DNA from 4 places in the Streptomyces sp. NPDC032822 genome. Region 1 is predicted to be linked to each of the others. Evidence: riboswitches for the same ligand, from Rfam matches in the RefSeq annotation. Region 1 holds a riboswitch; each other region holds the start of a gene.
The links. Region 1 has a riboswitch for cyclic di-AMP ahead of ACZ5VD_RS28115 (C40 family peptidase). Riboswitches for the same ligand answer to the same signal wherever they lie in the genome.

Region 1 (2,193 bases):
GGCGCCGTCGTAGATCGAGAACGACGAGGTGAAGCCGAGCTGCTTGGACTCCCGCCGCAGGATGCGCACGCACGCGCTGTGGAAGGTCATCACCCACATCGCGTTCGCGCGCGGGCCGACGAGCTGCTCGACGCGCTCCTTCATCTCGCCCGCGGCCTTGTTGGTGAAGGTGATCGCGAGGATCTGTCCCGGATGCACGTTCCGCGCGCCCAGCAGGTGGGCGATGCGGTGGGTGAGCACCCGGGTCTTGCCGGAGCCGGCGCCGGCCACGATGAGCAGCGGGGTGCCGTGGTGCACGACCGCGGCCCTCTGGTTCTCGTTCAGCCCGTCCAGGAGCGCGGCCGGGTCGATCGCCGGGCGTGGGGCGCCGTCGCGGTAGTAGGCGTCCCGGTCCGGGGGCACGTCGAACTTCCCGCCGAACAGATCGTCCGGAACCGGCTCCGGAACGTGATCGTCCTCGGGCGGTGGCGGGTGTTCTTCCTCGTGCTCACCGGAGTGGGTCCGAGGGGCCTGGAGGTTCGCCAGGAAGCTGTCGTCAAAGAGGCTGCTCATCGCTCTCCGAGTCTAGGGCTCCCCACTGACACCCCACCCCCGCCCCGGGAAAACCGTCCGCCCGACGCACCCCTCACCCTTCGGAACGCGCCCCTCACGTTCGGCGACCGACCAGGGCGGACGGGTCGCGACACCCGGCGACCTGACCGAAGGTCACGAAAATGTATCGGGCATATCGAACATCATCCTTCACAGGGACCACACCCGTTGGCTACCGTTCGAGGCAGGCCGTACGACCCCTCCCGGCGAACGTCGCCGGGCCGCACGGCCTCCGCCGAGTCCGACGCGCCGCCGTGCGCCCGGAGCCGGGGACCCACCGAACTTGGGGTGAATCGGCCCGACTTCCCTTCAGGGAACGGCCGTAGGGCACACCTTCCCGACCAATCCGCCCGAACCCGACAGCTAACTCGGTAGGCGGAACGTGGAAGGAGTCGCCTCCCTTGGCGTCGCACCGCAAGTCGCGTCCTTCGGGTACGCGCGTAGCAGGCATACGGACCCCGGCCCTCGCCACGGCCGCCCTCACCTCCGTTGCCCTGCTGTCCCAGACGGCCAACGCCGCCCCGGCCGCCGATGACAAACCGAGCCTCGAAGAGGTCGAGAAGAAGGTCGGCGACCTGTACCGCCAGGCGGAGTCGGCGACCGACAAGTACAACGCGGCCCAGGAGAAGACCGCGAAGCAGCGCAAGCGCGTCGACACCCTCCTCGACGACGTCGCCGAACGCACCCAGGGTCTCAACGAGGCGCGTGAGGAACTCGGTTCGTTCGCCGCGGCCCAGTACCGCAACGGTGCCTCCACCCCCGACACGGCGACCTTCCTGCTCGCGGACTCCCCTCAGGACTACTTCGACCAGACCCAGCTGATGGGCCGGCTGACCAATCGTCAGAAGGGCGCGGTCGACGACTACGTCACCGAGCGGTCCGCGACGATGGAGAAGCGCCGGGAGGCCACGGAGAGCCTGGAGACGCTCACCAAGGCGCAGGGCGACCTGAAGACCTCCAAGGCCACCGTCCAGAAGAAGCTCGCCGACGCCCGCGCGCTGCTGTCTCAGCTGACCGCCGAGGAGAAGGCCCGGCTCGCGGCGATCGAGCAGGAGAAGCAGCGGGAGGCCACGCGCAAGGCGGCCGAGCTGGCGCGGCAGCAGGCGGCGGACCAGAAGGCCCGGGAGCAGGCGGCCACCGCCCGGCAGGACACCGGTACCGGCTCGTCGAGCTCGTCGTCCGACACGGTCCCGGACGCCTCGTACGCCGCCAAGGCCGCGAAGACGCTCGCCTACGCCCGCGCCCAGATCGGCAAGCCGTACGTCTGGGGCGCCACCGGCCCCGGCTCGTACGACTGCTCCGGCCTCACCCAGGCCGCCTGGAAGGCCGCCGGCGTCACCCTCCCCCGCACCACCTACGACCAGGTCGACGCCGGCACCACGGTCTCCCTCTCCGCCGCCCGGCCCGGCGACCTCGTCTTCTTCTACGACGACATCAGCCATGTCGGCATCTACATCGGCAACGGCATGATGATCCACGCCCCGAAGCCGGGCACGTACGTCCGCGAGGAGTCGGTCTACTACGACGGGGAGTCCTCGATCTACCGGGTGGTACGGCCGGCCTGAGGCGGGGCCGGGGACGCGAGGCGCGCGCGTAGGCACG
Region 2 (2,193 bases), on a different contig from region 1:
CGGGGGGCGGGTGGCCGGCGGACCGGGTACGGCGGTTCGAGGGAATGCTGCGGAACGTCTATCTGCCCGAAGTCACCAAGAAGGTCCCGGACTTCAACGGCAACTGGGACCTCGTGATGACGGACGCGGCCATCGGCATCGCCGTCTTCCTCGACGACCACGCGGCCTTCGGCCACGCCCTGGAACGCTTCCGGGAGCGCGTACCCGCCTACTTCTACCTGGAGAAGGACGGCGGCGTCCCACTCACCCCGCCCGGTTCGAGCAACGACAACGCGCAGAAGCTGACGGCCTACTGGTTCGGGCAGGCGACGTACAAGGACGGCATCTCCCAGGAGACCTGCCGCAACTTCAAGCACGTCGGCTACTCGATCGCCGCCACCGCCCACGTCGCCGAGACCGCCTGGCACCAGGGCGTCGACCTGTACGGCGAGGTCAAGGACCGGCTGGCGGTGACCCTCGACTTCCACTCCCGTTACCAGGCCGGCGAGTCCGCGCCCCTCTGGCTGTGCGGCGGGAAGGTGGAGCGGACGATGGGACCGGACCTGGAGGTCGCCCTCAACCACCTGGAGGACCGGCTCGACGTCGATGTCCCGGTCGCGCACAAGCTCGCCGAGGAACACCGGCCCGCCGGTACCGACGACCTGTTCGTGTCCTGGGAGACGCTCACGCACGCCGGCAATCCGGGTGGCTGACACCGTGGTGAACGACGTCCCGCGAATGGCGTACACTGGAGTCACAACGACGCGGGGTGGAGCAGCTCGGTAGCTCGCTGGGCTCATAACCCAGAGGTCGCAGGTTCAAATCCTGTCCCCGCTACTGAAGGCCAAAGGCCGGAATCCAGAAATGGGTTCCGGCCTTTGGTGTGTCCGGCTCTCCCGTTGGAATGACGGAAGGTGACCGGGTGAGTGCCCTCCGCATCGCAGCTGACATCCTGTCAATCGCTGTGAAGGTGCTGAGGTTCGGTCAACTCGCCCGTTTTTCGCCGGTCATGGGCCGTAAGTTCCCGGCGGAAAGCTTAATGATCAAGTGGAACAGCTTGGAATCGAGGCCCCGGGTCTATTAACGTTCGATAACGCAGCGCGGTCGTCCCAGCCGTCACAAGAGACGGCTCCGTGCTCACGCGCCGAATCCTGCAAGGAACCGGGGAACCACTACTTGGGGTGAATCGCGCGGATGCCACCGTGGAACCACGGCCGGTATACGCGCGTAGGAGACCTTCCTGCTCCGAACCCGTCAGCTAACCCGGTAGGCGAGAAGGAAGGAAAGGAGCACGCCCACGTGGCGTCCAACCCGCCTGCCCCAGAAGCCCCGTTCGTGCCGGGCCAGCGTGACAGCGAGACCTTCGGCTACGGCACCTATCGCACCGACGAGGGCCCCTGGACGGAGTGGAATCCCACCGAGGAGTCCCTCCGCCCCGTTCGTGGCCGGCACCGCGTGGCCAAGCAGCGTGGCGGTCTCGCCCGCAGCTCCACCGTCCTCGGCGTCGGTGTCATAGCCGCAGTCGGCGCGGGCGGCATGGCCAGCGCGCAGACCGGCAAGCCGCCGGTGTCGATCTCCATCCCCGACCTGCCCAACGTGGGCTCCCTGATCTCCGACGACTCGGGCTCCGCCGAGGACACCACCGCGCTCAGCAGCGTCGGCACGGTCTCCGCCGATACCGAGGAGAGCGGATCCGACGCTGGCGAGGTGCTGCGCGCCCGGATCATGGCCCAGGCCGAGCAGCAGCAGGACCAGGCCGAGACCAAGGCCGCCGCCCAGGCCGCTGCCGCCGCCGAGAAGCAGGCCGCCGAGGCGGTCGCCAAGGCGGAGAAGGCGGCCAAGGACAAGGCCGCCGCCGCGAAGAAGAAGGCGAAGGAAGAGGCCGACAAGAAGGCCGAGGCCGCGCGCCTGGTCCAGCTGGCCAAGCAGTTCACCCTGCCGACCTCGTCGTACACGATCACCTCCACCTTCGGTCAGGCCGGCTCCCTGTGGTCCTCCGGCTACCACACGGGCCTCGACTTCGCCGCGCCCACGGGTACCCTCATCAAGGCCGTGCACTCCGGCACGATCACGCAGGCCGGCTGGGACGGGTCGTACGGCTACAAGACCGTCCTCACCCTCGACGACGGCACCGAGCTCTGGTTCGCCCACCAGTCGTCGATCAGCGTCAGTGTCGGCCAGAAGGTCGCCACCGGTGACGTGATCGGCCGCGTG
Region 3 (2,193 bases), on a different contig from region 1:
GAGCATCTCCTTCTGGGATGTGACGCGGGTACGCAGAGCTTTTCTCGGCCCTGCGGGATGAGCCTAACCGCCTCGGGGGGATCGGCCATCCGGTCTCCCACCCCTTGGGCAGAACCGAGAGTAAATTGTTTCCGAACGGAACAAAAAGCTCCGGGCAACGGACATGGAAAAGCCCCGTCGGGCGCCCACAGAAAAACCCCGCTCCGGTGCGTACGGGGGATGACGCACCGGAGCGGGGAGCCCGTGGGGACGGGGGTGGCCCTCACGAGGCCTCCACTATGGAGTCCACGGATGAGAGGGCGCTGTGGTTCAGCTACGAGCCGGATGTCAGCGCGCGCGGCTCGGCCGTCACTTCAGGTGCAGCTGCTGGCCCGGGTAGATGAGGTCGGCGACCTCGACGATGTCCTTGTTCAGCTTGAACAGCTTCGCCCAGCCGCCCTTGACGTCGTGCTCCTCGGCGATGGAGCTGAGGGTGTCGCCGGTGACGACCTTGTACTCGCCGTCACCCTTCTTGACCTTCTTGCCGGTCGGGGTGGTGACGGTCTTCTTCGCGGCCGGACGGTCCTCGGAGCGGGACGCCGGCTGCTCGGAGGAACGGCTGCCGCTCTCCGAGGAGCCGCTGGAGCTGTTCGAGCCGCTGGAGTTGCCCGAGCTGTTCGACGACGTGCCGGAGCCGCCGTTGTAGGCGGAGCTCGACAGGCCCACACCGCAGGAGGGCCAGGCGCCCTTGCCCTGGGAGGCGAGCACCTTCTCGGCCACGGCTATCTGCTGCGCCTTGGAGGCCTGGTTGGCCTGCGAGGCGTACTGCGTGCCGCCGTACGCGGCCCAGGTGGAGGCGGAGAACTGCAGACCACCGAAGTAGCCGTTGCCGGTGTTGATGGACCAGTCACCGCCGGACTCGCACTGGGCGACGGTGTCCCACTCGGAGGCGGTGGCGGCGGAGGCGCTGCCGGTCGCCATCAGCGGAGCGGCGATGGCGACACCGGTGACACCGGCGATCGCGGCGGCCCGGGTGGCCTTGGACGGACGGCGGTGCTTGCCCTTGCCGGAAAACAGCATGGTGGATCCCCTCACCGACGCCTACGAGGTGAGCTGTCGGGTTCGGGCCGGTTGAGTTGCCCGGCCGCGCACCTCTCGGTGCGCGGCTTCACCCCAAGCCGGTTCCAGCCGCGAGTTGCCTCGACTGCTGGGCCCGGCACTTACCTTGGGTCCCCCGCTCCTGCCTACGGCGCATTACGCGACGACTGTTCCCGGGCCGCCGCTGGCAGGATTCGGCGTTGCGGTGGCCGGGGCTCGTGTTGGCGAGCGGTCCCGACCGTAGCCACGCGATCCGCGGAATTTCAAAGACGATCAGGGCTTCTGAGACTCATCCCACACTTTCGCGAAAGCGGACATTCAGTGTGAAGTGTGTCGCTAACTCCCGCTAGTTTTCGCCCGATTCGGCACCGAGAGAGAGGGTCTGACCGGGCACGATGACGCTCGGGTCCGAACCGATGGCCTGCCTGTTCTCCGCGTACAGCGCGCTCCACCCGCCCGGGAGGTCAAGGGAGTCGGCGATGGACGCGAGAGTGTCTCCGGCGCGGATCGTGTACGAGTCCGCACCGGCGGCGTGACGGCCACTGGAGGTGCCGCCGGTCGCGCCCGCGGCGCTGTCGGTGGCGGTCTCGTCGGCACTGCCGCCGCGGTGCTTGCCGGCGCTGGGGGATCCGGTGTCGACGAGGGCCGAAGAGCCGCCCTCCAGCCAGGAGTTGTCCGAGTCGTCCTGTTTCGTCGTACCTGTGGAGGCACTGTCGGATTCCTGTGGACTCTGCGAGTCCCGCGACCCTTCGGACCCCGAGCCGGAATCGGACGATGTGCCGGACTTGGCGGAGTTGTCACCCTCACCCGATACGCCCGACTCGCTGCTGGAATCGGACGGTGTGGGCGAAGCGGAGGTGCCCGAAGAACCGTCCGAGGACGCGTCCCCCGACGACCCGGAGGAATTCGACAGGCCGGACGAGTCGGATTCACTGTCGTCCGACGTGCCGCCGTCCGCCACGCCCGTGTCGACGTCGGCCGACGCGGAGTCCTTGCTGAGGCCGTTGAGCAGACCGCAGGTGGACCAGTAGCCGACGCCCTGGTCCGCGAGGATCTTCTCGGCGACCGAGATCTGCTGGTTACGGCTGGCCTGGTCGGCACGCGAGGCGAAGTCGA
Region 4 (2,193 bases), on a different contig from region 1:
GATGGCGGACCGGAATCCATGGATATTTTTTGGACAGACACCCTCCTGAAACGCCGAAAGCCCCGGCTCGGGGAGCCGGGGCTTCGGGATGCGGGCCGTGAGTCGTCAGACGTTCACACCGTGCGAGCGGAGGTAGGAGACGGGGTCGATGTCCGAGCCGTAGTCCGCGGTCGTGCGGGCCTCGAAGTGCAGGTGCGGCCCGGTGACGTTGCCGGTGGCTCCGGAGAGGCCGATCTGCTGCCCCGGGGTGACCGACTGGCCGACGGAGACACCGAGGGACGACAGGTGGCCGTACTGGGTGTAGGTGCCGTCGTTCATCTTGATCACGACGTTGTTGCCGTACGACCCGCCCCAGCCGGCCTCGACGACCGTGCCGGAGCCGACCGCGTGGACCGAGGTGCCGCTGGAGGCGTGGAAGTCGACGCCGGTGTGGCTGCCGGAGGACCAGACGGCGCCACCGGTCTTGTAGCCGGTCGAGACGTAGGAGCCGGAGATCGGCGAGACATAGGAGTTGAGGCGCTTGCGCTCGGCCTCACGGGCGGCGCGCTCCTTGGCCTCGCGCTCCTTCTTGGCCTCGGCGGCCGCCTTCTCGCGTGCGGCCTCCTCGGCCTTCCGCTTCGCTTCGGCCACCTCGGCGGCCTGCTTCTGCGCGGCGGCCTGGGCGTCGATCTGGTCGGCGACCGTGTCGCCGACGGTGAGGACGGGTATGAGACCGGTCTGTTCGACGGCGGGCTCGGCGGCGAGTGCCGGGGCGGCCAGCGTGCCGATGACGCCGGTGGTGGTGAGGGCCGCGACGCCCGCGGCGCGGGCGGTGGAGCGCTTGATCCGGCCGGGACGACGGTGCTTCCCGGTGGCGCAGGTGAACGCCATGTAGTGGCTGGTCCTTTCCTTCCTTCTCGCCTACCGGGTTAGCTGACGGGTTCGGAGCAGGAAGGTCTCCTACGGACCCCCTCGCGGTGCGCGCGGGCGTCCGATTCACCCCAGGGACTTGTGGTGTGGGTCCCCGGCTCCCCTGGCTCGCGCCATGCGGGGACTCGGCGATGACTGTCCGGTGCCACGGGTGCGGCGCGGTGTCTGACGGACAGCCCGGATGACGCTAAACGTGACAACTTTCAATCCCCAAACGGATCATGTCTTTTGTAGCGCATACCACAGGGCAGACAGGCAGCCTCTCCCCCAATTCGGGCATAAAGGGGCCCTGGTGACTCTTTGGTCACCAGGGCCCCCCGCGCGCGTGCCGCTATTCGGCGGTCACGACGGTGACTTCGCCGATGCCGAGGGCCTCGACGGGCTCCTTGATCTGCGCCGCGTCACCCACCAGCACGGTCACCAGGCGGTCCACCGGGAAGGCGCTCACGGCCGCCGCGGTGGCCTCGACGGTGCCGGTCGCCGCGAGCTGCTGGTACAGCGTGGCCTGGAAGTCGTCCGGCAGGTGCTGCTCGACCTGGTCGGCCAGCGTGCCCGCGACGGCCGCCGCGGTCTCGTACTTCAGCGGTGCCACCCCGACGAGGTTCTGCACGGCGACATCGCGCTCGGCGTCGGTGAGGCCCCCTTCGGCGAGCGTGCGGAGCACCGTCCACAGGTCCTGCAGAGCGGGTCCCGTGTTCGGCGTGTCGATGGAGCCGCTGATGGCGAGCATCGCGGCACCGGTGGGCCCTCCGGGAGAAGGCGCGGCGGAGCGCATGACCTGCCCGAACGCCCGGACGCCGTAGGTGTAGCCCTTCTCCTCGCGCAGGACCCGGTCCAGGCGGGAGGTGAGGGTGCCGCCCAGGCAGTACGTGCCGAGCACCTGCGCGGGCCACACGCGGTCGTGCCGGTCGGGGCCGATACGGCCGATCAGCAGCTGTGTCTGGACGGCTCCGGGGCGGTCCACGATCACGACCCGCCCGGTGTCGTCGGCGGTCACCGGAGGCACGGGGCGGGGCTCGGCCCAGGAGCCGGTCCAGGCGCCGAGGGTGTCGCCGAGCAGCGCGTCCAGGTCGATGTCGGTGAGGTCGCCGACGACCACCACGGTGGCGGTGGCGGGGCGCACATGCTTCTCGTAGAAGGCGCGTACGGCCGCGGAGTCGATGTTCTCGACCGTCTCCTCGGTGCCCTGGCGCGGCCTCGACATGCGCGAGGTCACCGGGAACAGTTCCTTGGAGAGCTCCTTGGCGGCCCGCCGGGACGGGTTGGCCAGCTCGTGCGGGATCT

Region 2: linked by a shared signal. The riboswitch ahead of ACZ5VD_RS12510 (M23 family metallopeptidase) and the one ahead of ACZ5VD_RS28115 (C40 family peptidase) in region 1 are both predicted to bind cyclic di-AMP.
Region 3: linked by a shared signal. The riboswitch ahead of ACZ5VD_RS18630 (transglycosylase family protein) and the one ahead of ACZ5VD_RS28115 (C40 family peptidase) in region 1 are both predicted to bind cyclic di-AMP.
Region 4: linked by a shared signal. The riboswitch ahead of ACZ5VD_RS39730 (M23 family metallopeptidase) and the one ahead of ACZ5VD_RS28115 (C40 family peptidase) in region 1 are both predicted to bind cyclic di-AMP.

Annotation. Positions count from the first base shown of each region.
Region 1 is NZ_JBVIOL010000010.1:306,683-308,875, reverse strand. Features, by position in the region: gene pcrA (DNA helicase PcrA) at 1-552, opposite strand, end outside; cyclic di-AMP (ydaO/yuaA leader) riboswitch at 815-984, shown strand; gene ACZ5VD_RS28115 (C40 family peptidase) at 993-2,156, shown strand.
Region 2 is NZ_JBVIOL010000004.1:21,708-23,900, reverse strand. Features, by position in the region: gene ACZ5VD_RS12520 (alginate lyase family protein) at 1-692, shown strand, start outside; tRNA gene ACZ5VD_RS12515 (tRNA-Met) at 743-816, shown strand; cyclic di-AMP (ydaO/yuaA leader) riboswitch at 1,112-1,267, shown strand; gene ACZ5VD_RS12510 (M23 family metallopeptidase) at 1,279-2,193, shown strand, end outside.
Region 3 is NZ_JBVIOL010000006.1:123,755-125,947, forward strand. Features, by position in the region: gene eno (phosphopyruvate hydratase) at 1-6, opposite strand, end outside; gene ACZ5VD_RS18630 (transglycosylase family protein) at 349-1,059, opposite strand; cyclic di-AMP (ydaO/yuaA leader) riboswitch at 1,063-1,241, opposite strand; gene ACZ5VD_RS18635 (transglycosylase family protein) at 1,424-2,193, opposite strand, start outside.
Region 4 is NZ_JBVIOL010000026.1:30,713-32,905, forward strand. Features, by position in the region: gene ACZ5VD_RS39730 (M23 family metallopeptidase) at 106-870, opposite strand; cyclic di-AMP (ydaO/yuaA leader) riboswitch at 884-1,050, opposite strand; gene ACZ5VD_RS39735 (M16 family metallopeptidase) at 1,241-2,193, opposite strand, start outside.